DNA from 3 places in the Sagittula sp. NFXS13 genome. Region 3 is predicted to be linked to each of the others. Evidence: riboswitches for the same ligand, from Rfam matches in the RefSeq annotation. Region 3 holds a riboswitch; each other region holds the start of a gene.
What was found. A riboswitch is a leader RNA that binds a small molecule or an ion and turns the genes downstream of it on or off. The one in region 3 is predicted to bind thiamine pyrophosphate.
Positions count from the first base shown of each region.

Region 1: linked by a shared signal. The riboswitch ahead of J4E08_RS02050 (YkoF family thiamine/hydroxymethylpyrimidine-binding protein) and the one ahead of thiM (hydroxyethylthiazole kinase) in region 3 are both predicted to bind thiamine pyrophosphate.
Region 2: linked by a shared signal. The riboswitch ahead of thiB (thiamine ABC transporter substrate binding subunit) and the one ahead of thiM (hydroxyethylthiazole kinase) in region 3 are both predicted to bind thiamine pyrophosphate.

Region 1 is NZ_JAGEMH010000001.1:428,754-432,022, forward strand. It holds gene J4E08_RS02040 (ABC transporter ATP-binding protein) at 1-202, opposite strand, end outside; gene J4E08_RS02045 (ABC transporter permease) at 195-956, opposite strand; gene J4E08_RS02050 (YkoF family thiamine/hydroxymethylpyrimidine-binding protein) at 1,002-1,613, opposite strand; TPP riboswitch at 1,606-1,711, opposite strand; gene J4E08_RS02055 (hypothetical protein) at 2,269-2,868, shown strand; gene J4E08_RS02060 (ABC transporter ATP-binding protein) at 2,865-3,269, shown strand, end outside.
Region 2 is NZ_JAGEMH010000002.1:505,141-508,409, forward strand. It holds gene aroC (chorismate synthase) at 1-902, opposite strand, end outside; TPP riboswitch at 994-1,104, shown strand; gene thiB (thiamine ABC transporter substrate binding subunit) at 1,140-2,117, shown strand; gene J4E08_RS06805 (thiamine/thiamine pyrophosphate ABC transporter permease ThiP) at 2,093-3,269, shown strand, end outside.
Region 3 is NZ_JAGEMH010000005.1:118,469-121,737, reverse strand. It holds gene J4E08_RS12730 (MFS transporter) at 1-1,196, opposite strand, end outside; gene J4E08_RS12725 (hypothetical protein) at 1,322-1,564, shown strand; TPP riboswitch at 1,798-1,894, shown strand; gene thiM (hydroxyethylthiazole kinase) at 1,940-2,728, shown strand; gene thiE (thiamine phosphate synthase) at 2,725-3,269, shown strand, end outside.

The DNA.
Region 1 (3,269 bases), on a different contig from region 3:
CGGTCTGGCCGTCCAGATGCAGGTCACCTTTGGTTTGCAATTCCGGCGCCAGAACGCCGGCAAGCCATTTGATCACCGAACTCTTGCCGCAGCCTGATGGGCCGATCAGACACGTCAGGCTGCCCTCGACAAGGTCGAGCGACACATCCTCGACCAGCGGTTCTGACCCGGCACACACCGTAAGACCTTGCAGTTCAAGCATGCGCGTTCCTCCGGTACCGGCGGCCCGTGGCCCGTTCGATCCCGTGGATGATCGCCAGAAGCGCAAGCGTGAGACAGGCCGACACCAACACCGCCGACAGCACAAGATCCGCCCGGAAATTGTTCTTTGCCGACAGGATGTAGATGCCGAGCCCCTGCCGCGCGCCGGCATATTCGGCAAAGATCGTGGCAACGATGGCATAGGTCGCCGAAATCCTGAGCCCGGAAAAGAAATGCCCCCGTGCCGAGGGCAGCGTGGCCCGGCGATAGACTGTCCACGGTGTCGCACCCATGGAGACCAGCTGATCGCGAAACGGACGCGGCAGGCTCGCGTAGCCGGCGACAAGGCTGACCACCATCGGAAAGAAGGTGACAAGGATCACCAGCAGCACCTTGGGCAGCAGGCCGAAGCCGAACCAAAGCACCATCAGCGGGGCAAGGGCGACGATCGGCACGGTCTGGCTGGCGACCAGAAGCGGCAGCAGCCCCCGGCGCAGCCAGCCCGAGAAGTGAAGCACGATGGAGACGGCGAAAGCGAACAGCACCGACAGGGCAAAGCCCACGCCCGCGACACCCAATGTGGCCGCCGCGTGCCGCGCGATCGCGGACCGCTCGACCAACAGCCCATTCACGACGTCGCTCGGGGCGGGCAACACAAGCGACGAGGCATCCGTCAGCGCGACATAGCCTTCCCAGCCGCCAAGAAAGACGCAGATGACCACGAGGGCCGGTAGGATCTGACCAAGATACTTCATGACAAGCCTGTCGCGGGCGCATGATGCCCGCGTGTGGCAGCCCGCTCAGCCGAGGCTGGGGCTGTTGGCCGAGGCTGTCAGGTCGATGGTCACATGGCCTTCCGCCGGGCCGAACCGCAGAAAGGCCTGGCGCAGCGTTTCGAAGACCGCGCCCGCATCACCGCGCAACCGCGTGCAGAAATTCTTGGACCGCAGGAACGTGCCGCTGTCCTTCAGGAAGTCGATGCAGCCATAGATTTCGTCCATATGGCCACCCGCGCCCATGACATAGAGCGAGAATTGCACATCTATCCCGACACCCATATCGGGCGCGTCCTTGACGGCGTGCGCCGCCAGTGTCTGCCGCTCGGCCAAGGACTGGTCCTGCGCGCGCGCAAGCGTGTCGCACCGGCAATTCGGGTCATCCGGCTCACCGGGGCAACCGCGCGACAGGGTCACGTGCATGGTCACATGTTCGGGCCGCTTGGCTGCGGCGGAAAACAGGTCCCGGATCGCGTCGAACAGCGGTCCGGGTGCGCCGACCATGAGCGTCGACATGTCGTCGGTCTCGATCCTCAGGTCGGATTTATAGGGGGACAGGGCGTCCAGCCCGGTGGTGATGACGTCCACGAAATCGGATGTCATCGGATAAAGTGACACTTGCGCGCCTATGAACATGGTAGCACCTCGCTCCGCTGGCATTATCCAGATCAGCTGTGAAGGGTTCACGCATGTCGCGCATCTCAGCTCCGCTCGGAGCACCCCCGGTTATATGCGCGCACCATTGTTCAACCGCCATTTGATGTCAAGCGAGTGTCTTTACATCAGTTTGAAACGCCTGCCTGCTCGCGCGGAACGAAGACAATCTCAGCCATGCTCGCCATGCGTTGGTCTGCAAGCGGCCACACATTGGGTCACTGAAGCGAGCCGCGGTCGGTGCCGTCTCTGAGGTGGGCTTTCTCGCCCGGGTGCGCGAATCTTTCTGGCGGAACGGCGCGCGGATTTCCGGTCGTGTGCTGGCCGCAAGACCGTTCCCATCACCCAAACCAACAGGAGACAATGGCCGGACAGCCTTGAAAGCGGTCTTTGGACCATCCCATGCGATGTGTGGGGGCAGGGCGACCTGAGCAAAGCAATGCAAACGCGCATGACGTGGAAAAGGCAGCCCCTACGATTGACCGCGCCCCGCCGACAGAACGAAACCGGTTTGCCGGGCGTGTGGCACGATCCGGCTTGGCGGTCTTTCTGCAACCCCAGACCAAGCCCGCGCGTTGGAGACACCTTGCGCATGATCCCATGGGCTCTACACTCTGACGGGACGGGAAGAGGGCTCATGCGCGACATCATTCGAAACACCATCGCGGGGGCGTTGGTTCTGACCGGGCTGGGCGTCGGGGCCTGGCCCTATCTTGTGTCCAGCACGTCCGACGTAAGCAGTTCCGACTCCATGTCTCGGCAGGAATTCTCGCAGAACAGCCCGCTGCTGCTGCCGGGCATCCTCGCCGATGTCTACACCGCCTTCGGAGAGACGGAGGAAGCCGCGATCTACGACAAGCTGGCCGAGGTCGCCACGGGGGACGCGCTGGAGCAGCTCTACCTCGAACGGGTGGGCGCAATGGCCGGGGGCGGCCTGAACCCCGATCAGGAAATCCACGAAGTGTCGCTGTTGGGGATGAGCGCGCGACCGTCCGGCGAGACAGTGAACATCTCGGCCCGCTGGCGGGTGCTGGGGGTCGTGGGTCACGCCGAACACATGCACATGCGCGGCAACGCCTACGCAGCGGATCTGCGGTTCGCCGTGGCGGATGGGCGCTGGAAGATCGCGGGCTTCGATCTGACGGACGTGGACCGCACGGATGCTGGCACGCTGGAGCGCAACGCCGATGCGCCGGGCAACACCTCCCCGGTCGACCCACCGGAGCAGGAGAGTTGATCCACGCACGCGACCTGACCTTTGCCTACCCGCGCGCCGGGTTTGCTCTGAACGTGCCTGCGCTCGACGTCGCCAAGGGCGAGCACGTCGGCATCATCGGACCCAGCGGCACGGGCAAGACCACGCTGCTGAACCTTGTTGCCGGGCTCGCACAGCCGGACACCGGCGCCTTGAAGGTGGCGGACCAAGATCTGACCGCGCTGGATGACGGCGGGCGCAGGCGGTTTCGCGCGGCGCAGATCGGCTTCATCTTCCAGACCTTCGCGCTGGTCGATTACCTGAACGCCTTCGAGAATATCCTGTACCCTTATCGCGTCGGCCTTGGCCTGACGCTCGATCGCGATGTCCGCAACCGGGCGCAGGCACTGGCCGAGGCCTGCGGCATCGCGCATCGCCTGAAA
Region 2 (3,269 bases), on a different contig from region 3:
TTTACCGCAAAGCGTACAACTACATCCTGTCCGGTGGAAATACCGCCAAGAACGCCCCCCGCATGGTTCGATGAGTACACCGGCTGGCCATCATTCCCGAGGAAAATTTCGTCAGCGTTATCTTCGCCCGTTAACTCTGCTGCAGCCATGCCTTCGCCAATCTCAACGCCTTTGACCGCGTTGATCGACATCATCGCTGCTGCGAGGTCCGTGTCGAGCTTGCCATATATTGGCGCGCCGAGGCCCGCTGGTACGCCGCGTGCGACCACTTCGACAACAGCGCCAACTGAGTTGCCTGACTTGCGCAGGTCATCAAGGTAGCCGGCCCAAACTTCGGCGGAGACTGCATCCGGCGTCCAGAATGGGTTCTCTGAAATCTCGTCCCAGTCGAACCGGTTTCGGTCGATTTTGTGAGGCCCGATTTGGGTCATGTACCCAGTAATCTCGACCCCAGGCATCAAGGTGTTCAAGGCTGCCCGAGCGATCCCTCCAGCAGCGACCCGTGCGGCGGTTTCCCGTGCCGAAGACCGACCGCCGCCGCGATAATCCCTGACGCCATATTTCTGAAAATAGGTGATATCGGCGTGACCTGGGCGGAACTTCTCCGCGATATCGCCGTAATCCTTGGACCTTTGATCTGTATTCTCAATCATCAGCTGAACCGACGTGCCGGTGGTCTGGCCTTCAAAGACGCCCGAGAGGATTTTCACGGCGTCCGGCTCTCGCCGTTGCGTGGTGTATTTGTTCTGGCCCGGCTTGCGCTTGTCCAACCAATTTTGAAGCATCGCCTCGTCGACATTGATCCCCGGCGGCACGCCATCGACGGTCGCGCCAAGCGCGGGACCGTGGCTTTCGCCCCAAGTTGTGACGCGGAACAAGTGGCCGAAGGTGTTGAGGCTCATGGTCAGTCTCCTTTGCGCCGTGGTCTAGGGCACGGGCTTGCGCCGCTCAAGTGGTTTCGCCTTGCGCCCTGCGGGGTGTGGCCATAGCTTGTGCCCTACCTCGGGGTGGCGGAACAGGATCCGTCTGAGATTTGCGCAATCGCATCAACCCGTTGAACCTGAACCGGTTAACACCGGCGGAGGGAAGGTATCGGGACACCCGGATCTTGCCCTTTCGCCGCAGATTTGGAGATGTCCATGAAGACCTTCACATTTGCAGCGGGACTTTTGCTGGCCACCAGTGCGGTGGCGCAGGAAAACGTACTGACTGTTTACGCTCCTGACTATTTTACCTCCGAATGGGGGCCGGGTCCAAAAATCGAAGAGCTGTTCGAGGCGCAATGTGAGTGTGACCTACAGTTCAAACCCGGCGAATTGCTGCCGCGCCTGCTGCTGGAAGGTGATCGCACCGAGGCTGATGTGGTCATCGGTCTGAACACTGACGTGACCAAGAAGGCGCGCGAAAGCGGGCTGTTCGCGGAGCACGGCGTCGATCTCTCCAGCTTGACGTTGCCGATTGACTGGACCGATGCCACATTCTTGCCGTTTAACTATGGGCACACTGCTTTCGTCTACGACACGACGAAGATGGAAGCGCCAGCGTCCTTCGATGCCTTGCTGAATGCCGACGACGACCTGAGGTTGGTGATCCAAGATCCGCGCACTTCGGTTTCCGGTCTTGCGCTGGTCCTGTGGGTACAGGCAGTTTACGGTGACCAAGCGCAAGCCGCGTGGGCGAAGCTCGCCCCGAAAATCGTCACAGTGACAAAGGGTTGGTCTGAAAGCTACGGGATGTTCACGGACGGCGAGGCCGATATGGTCCTCTCCTATACGACCTCACCCGCCTATCACATCATCGCCGAAGGGGATGAGACCAAGAAGGCGGCTATTTTCCCCGAAGGTCACTATTTCATGGTAGAACTCGCGGCAAAAGTTGCCGGAACGGACCAGCCGGAACTGGCGCAGGACTTCATGGATTTCATCCTTGGCGAGGATTTCCAGTCGATGATTGCCACGGGCAACTGGTCGATCCCGGCGGCGCTTGATCAAAGTGCTTGGCCCGAGGGTTTCCAAAAGCTCGACCTGCCGGAAAGCGTGTTGTTTTACAACGAAACCGAGGCAGCGGCCCTGCGGGATGAGGCTATCGAAGCATGGCGCGCAGCCCTTTCGCAATAACCGCCGCGCTGACTTTGGCGGCGTTGACGCTGGGGCCCGTCGCCGTGGTTTTGATCCGGGCGGGGGGCCTGTCAGCGCTTGCGCCCGGTGATTGGCTGGCGCTGCGGTTTACAGTCTGGCAGGCCCTCCTGTCAGCTGTATTCAGCGTGGCTTTGGCCGTTCCGGTGGCGCGCGCGCTGGTGCGTCAACGCTTTCCCGGTCGTGCCGCGTTGGTAACCCTGATGGGCGCTCCATTCATTTTGCCAGTGATCGTCGCCGTCATGGGATTGATCGCCGTGTTTGGCCGTGCCGGGCTGGTGAACGACGTCCTTGGGGGGCTCGGTCTTCCGCTTGTGGACATTTACGGGCTTCACGGGGTTCTGCTGGCTCACGTCTTTTTCAACCTTCCTTTGGCAGTGCGCATGCTGCTCACCGGGTGGCAAGCGGTTCCTGGGGAGCGGTTGCGTCTTGCGACATCGCTGGGCCTGAGCCGCGCAGCCTTGTGGCGGGTGATTGACGGGCCGGTGATCCTGCGCGTTGCGCCGGGCGCGCTTGTGGTCATTTTTGTGATTTGCCTGACGAGTTTTGCCGTGGCTTTGACATTGGGCGGAGGGCCAAGGGCAACCACCGTTGAACTGGCGATTTACCAAGCCATGCGGTTCGACTTTGATCTTGGCCGAGCTGCCACGCTGGGTCTGATCCAATTGGCGCTTGGGCTCGGCGCGGGAATACTGGCGTTGAAAGTGACGCAGACAGATGGGTTTGGTCTGGGCCGTGACCGTGCGTTGGTTCGTCGCGATGGTGCGGGATGGCGGCGTTGGACGGATGGAATGTGGATTGCGCTCGCGGGCTTGTTTTTGCTCGTGCCGCTTGGCGCTGTGGTCCTGAGAGGCCTGCAAGGACTGATGTTGCTACGCGTGGACACTATCGTTGCCGCGGGGCATTCGGTGGCGGTGGCCGGCGCGTCGACGGTTTTATGCATGATCTGGGCCGTGGCGCTGGCCAACCGGCGAGGGGAACTGCTTGCCTTGGCCGCGATCACTGTGTCGCCTCTCGTGTTGGGCACCGGTCTTTTCCTGATGCTGAGACCCTTCGTCAATCCGTTCACCATGGCGCTGCCGGTGACAGCATTGGTCAATGCGTTGATGGGCCTGCCCTTTGCGCTTCGGATCA
Region 3 (3,269 bases):
GGGCGGCCCCGAAGGGAGAGCATTGCCCACGTGCCAACGACCGGTCCCGGCACCAGGAACAAAAAGGCCCACTGCCATCCGCCGATCCACTGTGCAAAGATGGGCAGCGCCCAGATCGAAACGACCGTCAGGCCAAAGCCGATCCCCATCTGGAGTGCGAGCGCTGTGCCAACGAAGGCACTGTCGGCGAGTTCTGTCACGGCTGCCGAGAACTGTGCACTGTCGCCGATGACTGTCACGCCCCACAGGAGCGCCAGCAGCGCAAGCAGAAGTGGCGGCCCGTCGAAGAAGACACCGATCAGCATCGCGCAGGCACCCGACACGATCATCATGCCCGCGCAGGTCAGGCAGCGCCCGATCCGATCCGAAAGCCAGCCCCCGGCAAGGCACCCGATCACCCCGGATGCGACCACAACGAAGCTCAGCATCGAAGGAGAGCCGAAGGGGAACGGGTGCACCCCCGCTTCTGCCGCGGCGGCAAAGGCGAGAAACCAGGCCCACATGGCGTAAAGCTCCCACATATGGCCAAAGTAGCCGATGTTGGCGAGCAGAAGTGGCCGATCGGTAAAGACGGTAAGGGACTGGCGCGGGTTGAAGGTGGCTCTGCCAAATGGATTTGGTCCCTCACGTACAAAGAGGCCAAATATCAACGCGCCACCCAGGGCAGAGGCCGAAGTGGCCCAGACCACCGAATGCCAATCGACGCCATCGGCCACTGCACGCACAAGATGGGGCATGGAGGAGCCGAAGGTCAGCGCCCCGATCAGAAACCCGAGCGCGAGGCCCCTGCCCTTTACGAACCAGGTCGCCATGAGCTTGAGCGCCGGCGGATAGACCCCGGCAAGCGCAACGCCCGTCACGAAACGGGCAATCACCGCGGTGTCCGGGCCGACCACTAGCAGCGCAGCATTCGACGACGCCGCCAGAAGCGCCGCACCGGTCATCAGGCGGTGCATGGGCAGGATGTCGGGCAGGTTGACGAGAGACGCGCCCACGGCGCCCACGACAAACCCCAATTGCACGGCATTTGTCAGCCACGCCGCCTGCCCCGGAGAAAGCTGCCAGACACGGATCAGCTCGGGCACGATGGCCGTCGCCGAGAACCAGGTCGCAAGCACACCGACAACGCCGACGCAAATGATCGCCAGCATCCGCCAGCGCCCCGTGGCGTGCGGCATCACCGAAGCGTCAGTCATTGGCATTCCCTCCAGATATGCTTGCCCGGGTCGGACGCAGGGCAGAATGCCCCCGCCGATGGTCGTCGGGGCCCATGGTGTGCCCGCCAGCATGTCGGGCTTTTGCACCGGCTCGACAAGCCTCAATGTGTGGAGGCCGCGAGGTCAAAGCCGCCACATTGGCCCCGTTCATCATGATGCCCCCAAGGTCCGAACTCAACCACCCGCATGAACAGGCCGAAGCCCCCCCCGGCGGGGACAGCCCCGCGTCTTTCAATGTCGTTGCAACCATGATCGTGCAGCGCTCGAAAAGCACAAAGAACGACTTTGGTGCAATGCTTTCCCTCGTGCCCGATGGTCCGTTCCGTTCAGGGTTTCAGCATCTTTGATGCCGGGACGCACCGGCCGACAGCCCGAAACGTGACACTGCCTTCCGCGCTCGACCGCCAGACGGCCCTCCGTCCCGTTGACGATTGCGAGGGACGCCCCTGCCCGCGCTTACCCTCGAAAAAACTGCGCACGACGATCGCGGTAAAACGACCGAAGGTCAGCCAACAGCCCGCGCCCCGGTGGTCCCTGCGAGACGTGCCTATCGACATTCCAAAAGACATGTGCAATCCAAAGCGCACAACAGGGGCATCCGGCATCCGCCGGGTTGAGAAGCACCCTTTGAACCTGAACCGGCTCATACCGGCGGAGGAAGTTGTATGACGGTCGCCTTGTGCGGTCCTCTCTGCATCTCCGCCCAATAGGAAAGAGATGCGATGACCGATCCCTCCCGTTCCCTTTTGGCGATGCGCACCACGGCGCCGCTGATCCAGAACATCACCAATTATGTCGCCATGAACATCGCCGCCAATGTCATGTTGGCGGCGGGCGCCTCACCCGCCATGGTCCATGCCAAAGAAGAAGCCAGTGAGTTCGCGGGCCTTGCGCAGGGCTTGACCGTGAACATTGGCACGCTCGATGCGGAATGGGCGGAGTGCATGGTCCTGGCGGCGCGCGCGGCGCAGGATCATGGCACGCCCTGGGTGCTCGACCCGGTGGCCGTTGGCGCGACGGGAATGCGCCGTGCGCTTGGCCAGCGGCTGCTCGCGTTGAAGCCGACAGTGATCCGGGGCAATGCCTCAGAGATCCTCGCGCTGGCGGGCGCTGACACGCGCGGACGGGGCGCGGATGCCGCTGATGGGGTCGAGGCCGCCGAACAGGCCGCGCACGCCCTTGCGACAAAGACCGGCGGCGTTGTGGCGGTCACCGGGGCCATCGACTTTGTCACGGACGGGACGCGCACCGCCAGAGTGGCCAATGGCGACCCGATCATGACACGCGTCACCGCATTGGGCTGTGCGCTGACAGGCGTGGTGGGGGCGTTCATCACCTCCGGGTCGATCTTTGACAGCACGGTCGCGGCGCTGGCCTACTACGGTCTCGCCGGAGAGATCGCTGCCAAAACCGCACATGGACCCGGCAGTTTCCAGCCTGCCTTTCTGGATGCGCTCTACGCCATGACAGGGCCGGATCTGGACGCAGCCGCACGGATCAGCACGACATGATCCCGTCCCTTTGCTTTGTCACTGATGCCGAGGCACCCTGGACCCTGCTGGAGCAGGCCGAGCAGGCGGCGCGCGGCGGTGCGCTTTGGGTGCAGTTGCGGCACAAGACCCTTGCCGATGCGGCCTTTGCCGATCTGGCGTGCCAGATGATGGACCGGCTGTCACCGCTTGGCGCGAAACTGATCGTAAATGACCGGACAGAGATCGCGCGCGCCATTGGCGCAGCAGGTCTGCACATTGGCCAGTCCGATGGCGATCCACGTGCCGCCCGCGCCCGCATTGGGCCAGAGGCCATTCTTGGTCTCTCGATCGAAAGCGCCGAGCAGGCAGCCGCCGTGCCGCCGGGGTGCGTCGATTATCTGGGTGTCGGGCCGGTCCGGGCCACGGCGTCCAAACCGGATCACGCGCCACCGCTGGGGTGGACAGGGTTGGCAGACATCGTGTCCCGCACGGCCCTGCCCTGCATGGCCATCGGCGGACTGGGGCCAGACGATGCGACACAGGTCCGCCGTGCGGGCTGCGCCGGGATGGCCGTGGTCTC